Regions from separate parts of the Gordonia sp. NPDC003425 genome, predicted to be linked through region 1. Evidence: predicted binding sites of a transcription regulator. Region 1 holds the regulator's gene; the other holds the start of a gene.
The links. The regulator HspR, encoded in region 1, represses chaperone genes until heat shock. The targets are predictions, from matches to a motif close to ANNTGAGTNNNNNNNACTCANNT.
Positions count from the first base shown of each region.

Region 2: a site for HspR is predicted at 5,115-5,137, ahead of clpB (ATP-dependent chaperone ClpB). Genes of this name have one in related genera too.

Region 1 covers NZ_JBSFQI010000015.1:33,144-41,284, reverse strand. Annotated here, with positions in the region: gene dnaK (molecular chaperone DnaK) at 74-1,927, shown strand; gene grpE (nucleotide exchange factor GrpE) at 1,924-2,541, shown strand; gene dnaJ (molecular chaperone DnaJ) at 2,668-3,876, shown strand; gene ACWDTD_RS16390 (heat shock protein transcriptional repressor HspR) at 3,880-4,329, shown strand; gene ACWDTD_RS16385 (hypothetical protein) at 4,468-5,601, shown strand; gene ACWDTD_RS16380 (FAD-binding oxidoreductase) at 5,636-6,787, opposite strand; gene ACWDTD_RS16375 (amidohydrolase family protein) at 6,924-8,051, shown strand; gene ACWDTD_RS16370 (amino acid permease) at 8,053-8,141, opposite strand, start outside.
Region 2 covers NZ_JBSFQI010000006.1:6,182-14,322, reverse strand. Annotated here, with positions in the region: gene ACWDTD_RS09075 (dihydroxyacetone kinase family protein) at 30-1,667, shown strand; gene sigK (ECF RNA polymerase sigma factor SigK) at 1,833-2,396, shown strand; gene clpB (ATP-dependent chaperone ClpB) at 2,484-5,036, opposite strand; partial or broken gene ACWDTD_RS09060 (IS1634 family transposase) at 5,273-6,777, opposite strand; gene ACWDTD_RS09055 (type ISP restriction/modification enzyme) at 7,748-8,141, opposite strand, start outside.

The DNA of each region.
Region 1 (8,141 bases):
CCGCGGTCGTGCCGCCAGCTCGGCCCGGGGGCAGAACTTGGGTGCACACCCACAAACTAGGAGGAAACTACACATGTCTCGTGCTGTTGGAATCGACCTCGGCACCACCAACTCCGTGGTGTCGGTACTCGAGGGCGGCGAGCCTGCCGTCATCGCCAACGCTGAGGGATCCCGCACCACCCCGTCTGTCGTCGCATTCGCGCGCAACGGCGAGGTGCTGGTCGGTCAGCCCGCGAAGAACCAGGCGGTCACCAACGTCGACCGCACCATCCGGTCGGTCAAGCGTCACATGGGTGAGGGTGACTGGTCCGTCGAGATCGACGGCAAGAAGTACACCCCGCAGGAGATCAGCGCCCGCACACTGATGAAGCTCAAGCGCGACGCCGAGTCGTACCTGGGTGAGGACGTCAGCGACGCCGTCATCACCGTGCCCGCCTACTTCAACGACGCGCAGCGTCAGGCCACCAAGGAAGCCGGACAGATCGCGGGCCTCAACGTCCTGCGTATCGTCAACGAGCCCACCGCGGCGGCGCTGGCCTACGGCCTCGACAAGGGTGAGAAGGAACAGACCATCCTGGTCTTCGACCTCGGAGGCGGCACCTTCGACGTCTCGCTGCTCGAAATCGGCGATGGCGTGGTGGAAGTCCGCGCCACCTCCGGTGACAACCACCTCGGTGGTGACGACTGGGATCAGCGCATCGTCGACTGGCTCGTGGAGAAGTTCAAGAGCAGCGCCGGCATCGACCTGACCAAGGACAAGATGGCCATGCAGCGTCTGCGTGAGGCTGCCGAGAAGGCCAAGATCGAACTGTCCGCCTCGCAGAGCACCTCGATCAACCTGCCCTACATCACCGTGGACGCCGACAAGAATCCGCTGTTCCTCGACGAGCAGCTGAGCCGCAGCGAGTTCCAGAAGATCACCTCGGATCTGCTCGAGCGCACCCGCGCTCCGTTCCAGGCGGTCATCAAGGACGCGGGCATCTCCGTGGGCGACATCGACCACGTCGTGCTCGTGGGTGGCTCCACCCGTATGCCGGCCGTCACCGAACTGGTGAAGGAACTGACCGGTGGCCGCGAGCCCAACAAGGGCGTCAACCCCGACGAGGTCGTCGCGGTGGGCGCTGCCCTGCAGGCCGGCGTGCTGCGCGGTGAGGTCAAGGACGTGCTCCTGCTCGACGTCACCCCGCTGAGCCTCGGCATCGAGACCAAGGGCGGCGTGATGCACAAGCTGATCGAGCGCAACACCACCATCCCCACCAAGCGGTCGGAGACCTACACCACGGCCGAGGACAACCAGCCGTCGGTGCAAATCCAGGTCTATCAGGGTGAGCGCGAGATCGCTTCGCACAACAAGCTGCTCGGCAGCTTCGAGCTCGGCGGCATCGCTCCTGCGCCGCAAGGTGTTCCGCAGATCGAGGTGACCTTCGACATCGACGCCAACGGCATCGTGCACGTCACCGCGAAGGACAAGGGCACCGGCAAGGAGAACTCCATCCGCATCCAGGAGGGCTCGGGCCTGAGCAAGGACGAGATCGACCGGATGATCAAGGACGCCGAGGCCCACGCAGAAGAGGACCGCAAGCGTCGCGAGGAGGCCGAGACCCGCAATCAGGCCGAGTCGCTGGTCAACCAGACCGAGAAGTTCCTCAAGGACAACGAGGACAAGGTCCCCGGTGACGTCAAGGACAAGGTGAACGCGGCGATCGCCGAGGCCAACGAGGCGCTCAAGGGCACCGACATCGCGACCATCAAGACCGCGATCGAGAAGCTGTCGACCCAGTCGCAGGAGATGGGACAGGCCATCTACGCCGCATCGGCGGCGGACTCCGCGAACGGAGCGGCCCCCGAGGGCGGCACCGGCGGCGACGATGACGTCGTCGACGCCGAGGTCGTGGACGAGCCCAGCAACTCCGGGGACACCAAGTGACCCCTGAGGAGCCCGAGCTCACCGCCGTCGATCCCAACGAAGAGGTCGACGAACCGATCACGGTGACCGACCGGCGGCTCATCGATCCCGAGACGGGAGAGGTGCGCCGGCCGGCGCCGGGAGCGGCATCGGGCTCGGAGGAGGCGACGAGTGCGGCGACCGCCGAGGTTGCCGAACTCACCGCGGCCCTGCAGCGCGAACGCGCTCAGTTCGCCAACTACAAGCGGCGAACCGACGAGGAGAAGCAGGGGCGTGTCGCCTACGGAAAGCAGATCCTGATCGAGAAGCTGCTGCCGGTGCTCGACGATCTCGACCGTGCGCGCGAGCACGGCGACCTCGATGCCGGTCCGCTGCGGGCGGTGGCCGACAAGCTCACCGGGACACTCGAAGGTGAGGGCCTGGTCAAGTTCGGTCAGCCCGGCGACCCGTTCGACCCGGAACTGCACGAAGCGGTCCAGAATGACGGCAGCGGAGCCGAACCGGTGATCGGTGCGGTGTACCGCGGCGGTTACCGGTTGGGCGAGAAGGTGATCCGGACCGCGATGGTCACGGTCACCGACCCGGCCCCGGCCGATCAGTCGCAGCCGCAAGATCAAGGTAGTGGTGCACAATAGGCACCTGCACGTTGCCCGGTGGCGCGTCGGAGCACAGCGCACGACGCCCCACCGGGCATCAGCACAACAGCAACACACACAACCAGACAACTGAACACACATACTTACCGAAGGAGGTGACGTCTGGTGGCTCCACAACGAGAGTGGCTCGAACACGACTTCTACAAGGACCTGGGCGTTGCTTCTGACGCTTCGGCTGAAGAGATCAAGAAGGCTTATCGCAAGCTCGCACGCGAGCTGCACCCCGACGCCAATCCGGGGGACAAAGAAGCCGAAGAGCGCTTCAAGCGAGTGTCCGAAGCACACAGCGTGCTCGCCGACGCGGAGAAGCGCAAGGAGTACGACGAGACCCGCGCCATGTTCGCCGGCGGCCAATTCCGCGGGGGCGGAAACGGATTCCCCGGTGGATTCCCGGGCGGCGGCGGAACGCGATACTCCACCAACAGTGGTGCCGACTTCAACATCGGCGATCTCGGCGACCTGTTCGGCGGTGCCGGTGACTCCGGTGGTGGCGGATTCGGCGACATCTTCGAGGGACTGTTCAATCGCGGCGGCGGCAACCGTACGTCCACCGCGACCCGGCCTCGCCGGGGCAACGACCTCGAGACCGAGACGACGCTGTCGTTCAAGGACGCCGCGTTGGGTACCACCGTGCCACTTCGGCTGACCAGCCCGTCGCCGTGCACCACCTGCCACGGCAGCGGTGCCAAGCCGGGCACCAGCCCGCGGGTGTGCCCCACCTGCAACGGCTCCGGATTCGTCAGCCGCAATCAGGGCGCGTTCGGATTCAGCGAACCCTGCCAGGACTGCCAGGGCACCGGCTCACGGATCGACGATCCGTGCAGCGATTGCTCGGGCACCGGCGTCAAGGAACGCACCCGCACCATCAACGTCCGCATCCCCGCGGGCGTGGAGGACGGGCAACGTATCCGACTCGCCGGACAAGGCGAGGCCGGTCGACGGGGCGCACCGTCGGGCGACCTGTACGTGGTGGTCCACGTGACCCCCGACAAGGTGTTCACCCGCAGCGGGAACGACCTCAAGGTGCAACTGCCGGTGAGCTTCTCCGAGCTGGTGCTCGGCGCCACCGTCTCGGTGCCGACACTGGACGGGTCGGTCGGGGTGAAGATCCCGGCGAACACCACCGACGGCCGCACCCTGCGGGTCCGCGGACGCGGTGTCCCGCGTCGCAGCGGCGGCGCCGGCGACCTGCTGGTGACCGTCAAGGTCGAGATCCCACACAAGCTCGACGATGCCGCGATCGAGGCCATGCGCGCCTACGCCGAGGCGGAACGGGCGAGCGGATTCGACCCGCGGTCGGGATGGGGGCGATGAGCCATGGCACGCGAGGAATTCGAGCGGGGATTCGACACCAGCGGGTTTGACCGCGAGTTCGAGGAGTCCGGCGCCACCTTCATGATCTCGGTGGCCGCCCAGCTGGCCGGCATGCACGCCCAGACACTGCGGACCTACGACCGGCTCGGACTGGTCACCCCGCAACGCACCAGCGGCGGTGGGCGTCGCTACTCCACCCGTGACGTCGAGGTGTTGCGCGAGATCCAGCGGCTCTCCCAGGAGGAGGGCGTCAACCTCGCCGGCATCAAGCGGATCATCGACCTCACCAACCAGGTCGATGCGCTCCAAGAACGGCTGCGTGAACTGCAGTCACAGGTCGAGCAGGCCGCCGCCCGTCGTGGCGGCGACCTGGTGCCGGTCCCGCGCACCAGCGCGCTGGTGGTCTGGCAGCCGCGGCGTGCGCGACGGAACGACACGCGCCGTAACGACTGAGCGCCCAGCCGTCGACATACCCCGGAGAAGGTGTACCCCGCTCCCCGGTGGCCCATCGGCCACCGGGGAGCGCACGTTAGGCTGGCACCTCGACAGCGAACCGAGGAGTCAGGACCTGTGACACAACCATCGGGAGTGGTGAGGCCCGATCCCGTCGTCCTCGGCGTGTCCGTCGTCGGCGACGAGATCGCCTCGGTGGTGCGCCGCGCGGACCCGGGTTCCGGCGGCGACGAGATCATCGCCAGCAACATGGTGGATCTGCCCGATGCGTCGCCCGGGGCAGCGGTTGCGGCGATCCGTGAACTCATCGAGTCCGCGCCGTTCCCGGTCGACGAGATGACGATCTCCTGCGCGCAACCGCAGACCCGCGACTTCCTGGCGGCAACCTTTCGCCCGGGCCCCGGCAATCCCGCGTGGTACGCCGTCACCAAGGTGGAGGACCTGCCCCCGGCGATGGCCGCGGTGGCTCGCGCCAATCCGGCCGGCGCGGGTGCGGTCGCCGTGGTCAACCTCGACCGCCGCGGCGCCCCCGCGGTGGGTACCTGCATCGCCCTGATCGATCAGACCACCGGTGAGGTGCTCGGCGTTGCCGATCACAGTGACGCCGCACTCGGGGGCGACGCCGGCAACCTTCCCGTGACCGATCCCCAGGCCGCCGGCGCTGTGGCGGGCATGATCGCGCGGACCAACGGCGGCGGACGGCTCTGGTCGGTGGTCTGCACCGGTGCGGGCGCCGAGTTGCCGGGGGTCGCACCCGCGCTCGAATACTCGGTGCAGCGTCCGGTGATCATCGCCGACATGCCCGCCCTGGCGCTGTCGGCCGGCGCCGCGTCACCGCCGGCGCCCACCGCCCTCATCCCGGTGCCCCGGCAGCGGTCGTCGTCGTCGGGTCTGCGGTGGTGGCTACTCGGCGCCGCCATCGGACTGGCGGTTCTGCTCGGCGCGATCGGACTGACCGCGCTGGTCACCACCTCCGATTCGGGCGGGTCGAGTCCCGCCGCGACGCCGTCGACCGTGACGGTCACCGGTGAACCCGTCACGGTGACCCGCAACGGCGGCACCCGGACCGAAACCGAGACCGCGACGGTGACCGACACCGACGTGCGTACTACCACCGAACGGCCGCCGACGGTGACGCGCACGGAGGCCACCACGGTGACCGAGACCGAGACCGAGACGCAAACGGAAACCCGAACCGAGTACAGCACCACCACCGTGACCGTCCCGCAAGCGGGCGGCGCCGCAGACGAGGGCGGTACCGGCCAGAACTGACGGCGCCGACCGATGACCCGGCCCGGAATCTCCGCTAGTGCACCGGGTCGTGCTGAATGAGGCTGGCGCGCACCCCGGCGATGATCAGCCGCCGACGGGTCACCTCGATCATCTCCGCCGATCCGGCGATCAGCGCTTGATGGTCATCCCATGGCCCCGCCTTCGCCACCACGTCGGCCAGGGTCCCGATCTCATGCTCGATGCCGAGTTTCTCCGGTGATGCGATCGAGTCGATCCACCAGGGATCGTCGGCGTGCTCGGACACCGCGGTCACCCGCAGCCACGGATTGGTCGACGCGATACGGCGCAGCACGGCCAGATCGTAGAGTTCGCCGGGGTAGCGCATCCCGTAGTAGATGTGGGTGGCCGGGGCGTCGGCCCGCTTCGACATCTCGATCAGCAGCGCGCGCAGCGGTGCGAGTCCGGTACCGCCCGCCACCATGAGGACGTCGTGACCCGGGATGATGTGCAGCGTGCCATGGCTCTGGGCCAGCTGCCACACGTCGCCGACAGCGGATTCGTTGACGATCGCCGAGCTCACCGATCCGCCCGGCACCGACCGCACATGGAACTCGAGTTCGCCGGCCCGGTTCGGCGGGATCGACGGTGACAGATTGCGCCACAGACGCGGCCACTGCGGGATCTGCACCTCCAGATACTGACCCGCCGCAAAGCGGAGAGTCTCTCGGGAGACCAGACGCACAACCGCCAGGTCACGGGTGATCCGATACTTCTCGACCACCTCGGCATTCCACTGTGCGGGGCCCGGCGCCATCTGCGCCGCGCCACGCATCACGCCGGTCGCCAGCATCATCGCCTGCCCCAGCGCCCGTTCGGTCTCCTGGTCCCACTGGGAGCGCAGAATCGTGTGGAACTCGCCCATCAGGGCTCGGTACATCAGGTCGTAGTGCTCGGGAAGCACACCATACTTGCGGTGATCGCGGCCGAGCTGCGCGAGCAGATCCACCAGCTCGTCATGACCGTTGTCGGCCGGCACCACTTCGAGGACGTGATCGATCACGTGGAAGAAGGCCTCGCGCACGCTGCGCATCGCCGCGGGGAACAGTTCATGCAGGTCGGGGTCGATGGTGAAGAGCCGCGTGAACACGTTGCGGGTGAAGGTGTCGGGGTCGCGCCCGATCAGGTCGCGGGCATGGTGAAGCACGTTTCGAGAGTGAGTCGCCATGTACTCGACCTCCTCCTCTGCCGCAGGACAGGTCCATTCTCACACCGTCGCGCAAATCAGCCCGCGCATGGTCGGCGGGATGGCGCGCAACCACCACGTGATGTCATCGTGCGTCGTGTTGTGGCACTCTCGTCCTGTGAGTTACCCGGACGGCGTGATCGGGGGGATTGTCGACGCCCACGTGAATCAGTGGCATCCGCGTCAATCCTCCTGGCCGGTGTCGAGCCTCAACCGGCTGCGCCGCGGCCCCTCGCAACTGGGCAACAGGCTCTTCTCGATGACGCTGAATCGGGCTGCGCGCGAGTACATCCTCGCCCCCGGGATGTTGTCGCGGCCGTACGAGCCGAAACAGTATCTGGCCGACATCGCTGCGGTGCCGACCGTTGCGGGCGCTCCGGTACAAACCGTCGTGGCCGTCGAATCACAGTGGCGGGCACGGGCGCAACGGGCCGAGGGACCGCCCGCGACCGACCGTCACCTGGTTGATGAGACGCGCTACCTCTCGTCGCTGCCCTTCGGTCAGGGATTGGCTCCGGCACTGGGCGCGATCGTGGTCGGGGTCGATCCCCGCACCGACGACTTCGGTGCCACGCTCGACGAGCACCTCGAGGTCACCGATCGGGTACGAGCGGTTCGCTTTCGCACCGCGCACCATCCGGATCCGCGGGTGCTGAACTCGGTCGACGCCGACGGCGTGCTGTCGTCGGCGGAGAGCCTCCGCGGTTTCGGGGAGGCCGTGCGGCGAGGGCTGTCGATCGAGACCTTCGTGTACTCGCATCAGTTGTACGAGGTGGTCACCCTCGCCCGCGAGTACCCGGAGGCCACGATCATCGTCGACCACTTCGGCGCGCCGGTGGGGGCTTTCGGTCCGACGGGCATGCGCACCGGTGCCACGGCCGCCGCACGCGCCGACATCCTGCGGTTGTGGCGCGAGCGGATGATGACCCTGTCCGCGCACCCCAATGTGGTGGTGAAGCTCTCCGGGCTCGCCCTACCGGTGCTGGGTTACGGACACGACTCCTGGGGCAACATCGGAAGTCGCGAGACGCTGACCGAGATGGTGGGACCGCTCATCGAGTATGTTGTGGCACACTTCGGCGCCGGCCGGGTGATGTTCGGGTCCAACCTTCCGGTCGACCGGCCCAACGCGTCTGCGGACATGATCGTCGGTGCGCTCGTCGACATCCTGTCCCCGTGGGGAAACGATATGTTGCGCAGCGTGTTCCGTGATACCGCCCGGCGCGTGTACGCCCTCGAGATGTGAGCTACTCGTCGTCGCGGTTCTTGTGGTGGCCTTCGATCCGCTCCTCGATCCGCTCCTCGGCTTCCTCGAGGTGATGGGGCTCGGTGGGGA
Region 2 (8,141 bases), on a different contig from region 1:
CCGACGCTACTCGGGGCTACCGTAGAGGGGTGAGCGTCCACGGCTACATCCTCAATTCACCGTCCACCTTCATCTCCGACTCGCTCCGCGGCTTCGTGGCCGCACACCCCGACATCGGCTGGCAAAACGACCCCGGCTTCCTCCACCGACGCGATCGCGGCGACCACCAGCATGTGGCGGTGATCTCCGGCGGCGGGTCCGGACACGAGCCCATGCATTCGAGCATGATCGGGTCGGGCATGCTCGACGCCGCCTGCCCGGGCCTGGTGTTCACCTCGCCCAACGCGCTGCAGATCGTCGGCGCGACGAAGTGGGCTGATCGCGGCGCCGGCGTACTTCACGTGGTGAAGAACTACACCGGCGACGTGATGAACTTCCGCATCGCACGCCATCTGCTCGCCGACGAGATCGAGACCGACTCGGTGGTCGTCGCCGATGACGTTGCGACAGAATCTGATTCGGGTCCCGGTCGTCGTGGCACCGGGGCCACGATCCTGGTCGAGAAGGTGTGCGGCGCGGCCGCGGCCCGCGGCGACGACCTCGCCGCGGTGGCCGAGATCGGGCGCCGCGCCGTCGACAACGCGCGCAGCTATGCCGTGGCCTATCACGCCTGCACCATCCCCGGCGCCGACGCACCCACGTTCGAGCTCGACGACGACGAGATGGCGTTCGGTGTGGGCATCCACGGTGAGGCCGGGGTGGAGCAGGCCACCAAGGTGGGAGCACGCGAACTGGTCAACCGGATGATCGACCCCATCGTCGATTCGCTCTCGCTGGTACGCGACGAGCAGGTGATCTGCCTGGTCAACGGGCTGGGTTCGGCGCATCCGCTCGAACTCGACCTGGTCTTCGGTGAGGCGCTCGCCGACCTCGACCGCCGCGGCATCACCGTGGCCCGCCCGATGGTGGGCACCTTCATCACCGCCCTCGACATGACCGGCGTGTCGATCACGCTCCTGCGCACCGACGACGAGCTCCTCGAACTCTTCGACGCCCCCACCGGCGCTCCCGGCTGGGCAGCGGCACCGGCCCGCAGCCCCGCCAAAATCGTCGACACCTCCTTTGCCCAGCCCGACGACGCCGCCGACAGCGGCGACGAGAACGCCTGGCTCACCACGTTCGTGAAGCGGGTGCAGGAATCGATCGACGACCTCACCGAACTCGATCAGAAGGCCGGCGACGGCGATTTCGGCACCAACATGGAGGCGGCGCTGGGGCACTTCGACCTTCCGCTGCGCGGATCGCACGCCGACGTTCTCAAGGCGATCAGCACGTCGTATCTGGTGCGCGCCGGCGGCACGTCGGGCGCCATCTTCGGCGTGCTGTTCCGCCATCTCGCGCAGGAGTTTGCCGACGAGGACGATTTCACCGCCGCGCTGCGCGACGGATCGGCGTCGGCGCTCCACGAGATCCAAACACTCGGTGGCGCCGAGGTGGGCGACAAAACGCTGGTCGACGCGCTCTCACCGGCGTCCGACACCCTTGGGGAAGGCGGATCGTTGTCCGATGTCGCCGAGAGTGCGGAGTCCGGTGCCGAGGCGACACGAGACACCACCGCCACCAAGGGCCGGGCAAGCTATGTGGGCGAAAATGCCAGAGGCGTAGTCGATCCCGGCGCACTCGTGGTTTCCTGGCTGTATCGTGCCGCCGCCGACACCGCCGACTGATCGGTCACACTTGGCGGACACCTCCGATTCACCGCACCGCCCAACCACCGTTATCGCACCGTGACGTGGATTGCGGTTTCATCGCAATTGCTCCGTGACCCGGGCGCCCGGTCGGCGCCACGCACTAGGTTCGGTGCACGGGGGTCAGCACGTGAGGGAGTGATGATGGTGGATTCCGTTGACGAACTCGCTGCACTCGTAGACCGCATCGGACAAGGCGACGCGGCGGCCTTCGCCCGCTTCTATGACCTCACCAGTCACCGCGTTTACGGCATGGCGCTGCGCATCCTGCGCGATCCCGGGCTCAGCGAGGAGACCACGCAGGAGGTCTACCTCAACGTATGGCGCTCCGCCGATGGTTACCGACCAGAATCGGGGACCGTACTCGGCTGGCTGATGACCCTCACACACCGCAGGTCGGTGGACCGCGTACGCGCCGAATCCGCCTCGCGCCGTAGGACTCTCGCCTACACCAACGCCGAACAGCTGAGCCGCGTAGAGCACGACGTGGTGATCGAATCGGCCGAACGACGAGAGACGGTGCGGGAGGTCAGGTCGGTGCTCGACCGGCTCACCGAGCTGCAACGCGAGGCGATCGAGCTGGCGTACTTCCGCGGCCTCACCTACCGAGAGGTGGCCGACGAACTCGGCATCGCACTGCCGACGGTGAAGTCACGCATCCGGCAGGCGCTCAAGCGCCTCGAGCCGCACGTGGCCCCCGCGGCCTGAGCAGCCGCTCCCAATAGACAGGTGATGCGACGAAAGGCTCTGCCCGGTGAGGGCAGAGCCTTTCGACTGCTCATACGGTCATCGGCGTCAGCCGAGAACCAGCGACTCCCCGTCGGCCGACACGTTGACCGGCACCACGTCGCCGTCGCGGATGTCGCCGGCCAGCAGCGCCTTGGCGAGCTGATCGCCGATGGCCTGCTGCACCAGCCGCCGCAGCGGGCGTGCGCCGTACAGCGGGTCGAAACCACGCTCGGCCAGCCATTCCTTGGCCTTGGGTGTCACCTGTAGCTCCAGGCGACGCTGGGCCAGCCGCTTCTGCAGTTGGTTGAGCTGGATGTCGACGATGGAGACGAGTTCCTCCGGGCTCAGCGCCTCGAAGATCACCACGTCGTCGAGACGGTTGATGAACTCCGGCTTGAACGCCGCGCGCACTGCCGCCATCACCTGGTCGCGATCGCCACCGGAACCGAGGTTGGAGGTGAGGATCAGGATGGTGTTGCGGAAGTCGACGGTGCGTCCCTGCCCGTCGGTCAGGCGTCCCTCGTCGAGCACCTGCAACAGGATGTCGAACACGTCGGGATGGGCCTTCTCGACCTCGTCGAACAGCACCACCGTGTACGGACGACGCCGCACCGCCTCGGTGAGCTGTCCGCCCTGCTCGTAGCCGACGTATCCGGGAGGAGCACCGACAAGCCGTGCCACGGCATGCTTTTCGCCGTACTCACTCATGTCGATGCGCACCATCGCGCGCTCGTCGTCGAACAGGAACTCCGCCAGCGCCTTGGCCAGCTCCGTCTTGCCCACACCGGTGGGACCGAGAAACAGGAACGAACCCAGCGGCCGGTTCGGGTCGGCCACACCGGCACGTGCTCGACGCACCGCGTCGGACACTGCCACCACGGCCTCTTTCTGACCGATGACCCGGTGGCCGAGTTCGTCTTCCATGCGCAGCAGCTTGGCGGTTTCCCCCTCGAGCATCTTGCCCGCGGGGATGCCCGTCCATGCCGACACCACCTGTGCGACATCGTCGGGACCCACCTCCTCCTGCAGCATCACGTCCTGGTCGGGATCGGTGCCGGTCTTCTCGATCGCGGCCTCCAGGTCCTTTTCCAGGCCCGGGATCTTGCCGTACCGCAGTTCGGCGGCCCGACCGAGGTCTCCGTCGCGCTCAGCGCGATCGGCCTCGCCGCGGAGCAGTTCGAGCTCCTCCTTGACGTCGCGCACCGCGTCGATGGCGGTCTTCTCGCTCTGCCAACGGGCGGAGAGCTCGTTGAGCTTCTCTTTCTCGTCGGCGAGTTCTTGGCGCAGCTTGTCCAAGCGGTCCTTCGACGCTGCGTCGGTCTCCTTCTCCAAGGCGAGTTCCTCGACCTCGAGCCGACGGACCACTCGCTCGACGGCGTCGATCTCCTCGGGGCGCGAGTCGATCTCCATCCGCAGCCGCGATGCGGCCTCGTCGACGAGGTCGATGGCCTTGTCGGGCAAGAAGCGCGAGGTGATGTAGCGGTCGGAAAGCGTTGCAGCAGCGACCAATGCGGAGTCCGTGATGCGCACACCGTGGTGCACCTCGTAGCGCTCCTTGAGGCCACGCAGAATGCCGATGGCGTCTTCGACGCTCGGCTCACCGACGTACACCTGCTGGAAACGACGCTCCAGGGCGGCGTCCTTCTCGATGTACTGGCGGTACTCCTCCAGGGTGGTGGCACCCACGAGTCGCAGTTCGCCGCGCGCGAGCATCGGCTTGATCATGTTGCCCGCGTCCATGGCGGAATCGCCGGTGGCGCCGGCACCCACGATGGTGTGCAGCTCGTCGATGAAGGTGATGATCTGTCCAGCAGAGCCCTTGATCTCGTCGAGGACGGCCTTGAGCCGCTCCTCGAACTCGCCGCGGTACTTGGCGCCTGCCACCATCGAGCCGAGGTCCAGGGAGACGACCGTCTTGTTGCGCAACGATTCGGGCACATCACCGTCGACGACGCGCTGGGCGAGGCCTTCGACGATGGCGGTCTTGCCGACACCGGGTTCGCCGATGAGCACCGGGTTGTTCTTGGTCCGACGGCTGAGCACCTGCACCACGCGGCGGATCTCTGCGTCACGGCCGATCACCGGGTCGAGCTTGCCCTCGCGGGCCGCCTTGGTCAGATCGGTGGAGTACTTCTCCAAAGCCTGATAGGTGGATTCGGGGTCCTCGGAGGTGACCCGCGCGCTGCCGCGGACGGCAACAAACGCCTCCCGCAGGGCCTGCGGGGTAGCGCCGGCGTTGTGCAGGAGCTTGGCCACATCGGAATCGCCGGTGGCCAGGCCGACCACCAGATGCTCGGTGGAGACGTACTCGTCGTTCAGTTCGGTGGCAAGTTGCTGGGCAGCGCTGACCGCCGCGATCGATTCGCGGGAAAGCTGCGGCTGGGCGCTGGAGCTCGACACCGTGGGCGCCCGATCGACCATCGCCTGGGCCTGCGCGCGAATGCTCGACGGATCGACTCCGACCGCCTTGAGCAGCGGCGATGCGATGCCGTCGGACTGATCGAGCAGCGCAACCAGGATGTGGGCGGGACGCACGTCGGGGTTGCCAGCAGCGGCCGCCGCCTGCACCGCAGCACTCAGCGCCTGCTGGGTCTTGGTGGTGGGGGTGAAGCTGTCCACTTCGTGTGCACCTTTCTCTACGTGTTCTTAAGTCTGTATGGCTCAATTATGGCCAATCAGAGTGTGCAACGCACGCAGAGTTGAGTGCATTCCGCTCAGGTTTAAAGGGTATTTGTGACTTGAGTCACTCTACGTTTGCTCCGGCAGACGAGTGTTGAGACTCGGGACGCTGATGTTGAGATGTTGAGACGCTCGTCCACGTGTGATCGACAAATGTTGAAACCTGACTTTATCAATTAGTGCGTACCGGCGACTGCGTTGATCGCGGCCTGGAGATCCTCGGGTAGTGGGTCGGCGGCGGTCAAGGTCTGTTGTCCGGCCTGGATGGTGATGGTGCGGTAGCGGCGGGCGGTGGTGACGAACTTCTTGATCGACCACCCGGTACGGGCTTCGATAATGCGCGTCACTGCAAGGGCTGCGAACACGACGCTGAGGTGGGCACGGATCGAATCTTCCTTGCGCGCGAAGATAGGTCGGGCGGCCAGGTCGGACTTTGACATCCGAAAACTCTTCTCGATCCGCCACAGTTGGTGATACGAGCCGATCACGAAATCGGTTGTCGGAGAGTCGATATTAGTGACATAGGCCTTCCACCCACCAGGGTGCGAGCCTTGATTTCTAGCTCCCGGTTGACAGTTCGGTCACCGCCCTCGAGCTTGACGAACCGATTGCGTTTGACCGGGATCTTGCCTTCCACCGCCTTCTCGGCTTTGGCGATCTGCTCGTTGATACCGCCGATGCTGCGGCGAGCCCGATCGGCACTGTAGCGGTAGTACACCACCCGGTGACGGCGGTAGCTGGTCTTGGAGTTCGCCGGCAGCGGCTGCGTCAAGGTCAACCCGTCAGTGGGTGTGGAATTCGGATTGTTCCTGTGCCACTTCTGAATCTGGTACAGGACGCTGGGGATCTTCTCACCCAGAATGAACGACAACCCGGCATCCTCGATGGCTTTCATGTTCGCCGCCGAGATCATCCCGGCATCGGCCACCACCGTCACATCGGTCAGCTTGTGAGCGGTCATGAACGCGGTCAGGGTGGGCATCATCGTCAACGTCTCGGCCTTGTTCCCCTCGAAAGCTTCCATCATCAACGGGAATCCTGTTGCGTCGGTGAGTAACTCGACAGTGACCTGCGGTTCAAGACGGCGCCCTTTGGAGAATCCGGGTTCGCGGAACCCATCCGCCTTGTCAGTCTCGAAGTACAGGGTCGTCACATCATAGAGACACAACGTGGCCGGCCCCAGACCAGCATGGGCGGCGCACGCGGCCGCCAAGTCTTGACGCCACCCGGCCGTGGCATAGATCGGCAGACGCCGATTCAGGGTGGGATAGGACGCGGTCTCGATCCCGGCCTCGGCCAAGACCCGCAACGAGTCCAGTTTGCTGGTCGGTTCGATGATCCGTACGATCACGAGATCCCGAAATACCTGTTCACCGCCGGTCGCCGTCTGAAAGCCGAGTTCGTCATACACCCCGGCCACGCTGTCGCAGAGGTGACTCATCCGCGACGAGGTGATCGGCAGCGGCGCGCCGGTACCGCCCGGCGATACACCCACACCCAGATCAAGGGCCTCCTGATCACCTGCGATCCGTCGCGCAGCTACAGCTTTCAACGCCACGATCGCAGCCTCATCATGCGCCGAGCCAAGATGTTCAATATCGCGGGCACCTCGTCGTGACGAGTGCACGATCTGCACCGCTGTCGCTCCCGAAGCGGTCTTCACCGTCCGTACATACGCCACGAACGTAGCCTACGAGACCCCACTTAGTGCGCAAATCCACCCGCCCAGCCACACAACACCCCAGGTCAGCGCGCTACGCGTCTACTATGTCCGATTCGGTGATAAAAGTCAGGTCGCCTGCGGGTTCCGTAACACCGAAAACTCACGCCGCCGGATACGATTCCACTGCACCCGCGCCCAGCGGGCCAACATTTAGCAATTCCGCTGCTAGCGATGCCCGGCCAACTTCGAAGAGCCTGTACGACGGACTTCGTATGTAACCAAGCGGATCTACGGCGGCCTCGACGAGTCCAGTACGCGTGTGATCGGCCAGCAACCAGCCCAACACGCGCCGCGAGCGCTAATCTCGGCCGCATATAGGTAGCCATCTCTCACCGCACGTCAGCTATGCGATATCGAAGGGCCAGACAGAATCAAGACAGCCTTGATAGAAGTCTCGCCCCTCCCGGTCTGACGGGAACATAGCCGCCCGTGACCACAATCGTGTTGACCCGCAAGCTGCGGAGGGCTGATGCCTTCGAGTCCCTGATCTTGCCATTGTATTCCCGAGACGGACGCACCACGTTTCTGCAGGCAACAGGGAGGAAACTTGTAGGAGCGTCGCGACCTCTCCCAACGAGTCAAGGTCTTGACTTTGAGACCCCGGGCAATGCCGCCGCGCCGAGAGTTTCATCACGTAGCTGACGACCCAACCACGCGTAGTAACTTGAGCGCGAAACCTCCATCAGCGCATCGCGATCAGTGATGTCATGGTCGGCGCACTCCACGGTGAGATCATAACAGCGCACCGGCGTTGTTATGCCGCAAAGTACGCAGAGAGTTTTCCAGGGACGCAATGTCGGAGCCCTTCACGTTGGAGCGCTCAACCTAGGGGCGGGGTAGCTCCGCCGGATGGTGATCACTCTCAGCGCTGATGAGCACGCGGAATTGGTGTGACTACGTGCCAAGGCCGCCGAGAACTGCGGAATTCTTACTCCTCGTTTCCGCCGTCGAGCACGTCGGCCCCGCCTGCCCATGAGGCTGGGAACTCTGACAACTCCTCCATCACGCCTATAGTCTCGCTCAGCACCTTAATAATCCGCTGGTATTGATCGAGGCCCTCGCTACTAAGCCGCCGTCGCTTACGTTGCTCTAACCACTTTTGCGCAGGCGCGTAGGCGCCGATCTCAAACTCCCACACCTCGGGGGCTACACCGCCAAAGTACTGGGTGTCGTTGATCCAAACATCGTTACCCATGAGCTCATAGCGATCGACGGTGTCACTGCCGACTACCGGGTAGCTCGTTATGTAGTCCTCAACTGACGGATCGCTCATAAGATGTAACCCACGAAGCTTCGCGCCCGCGACTCGAAATACTTCGAAT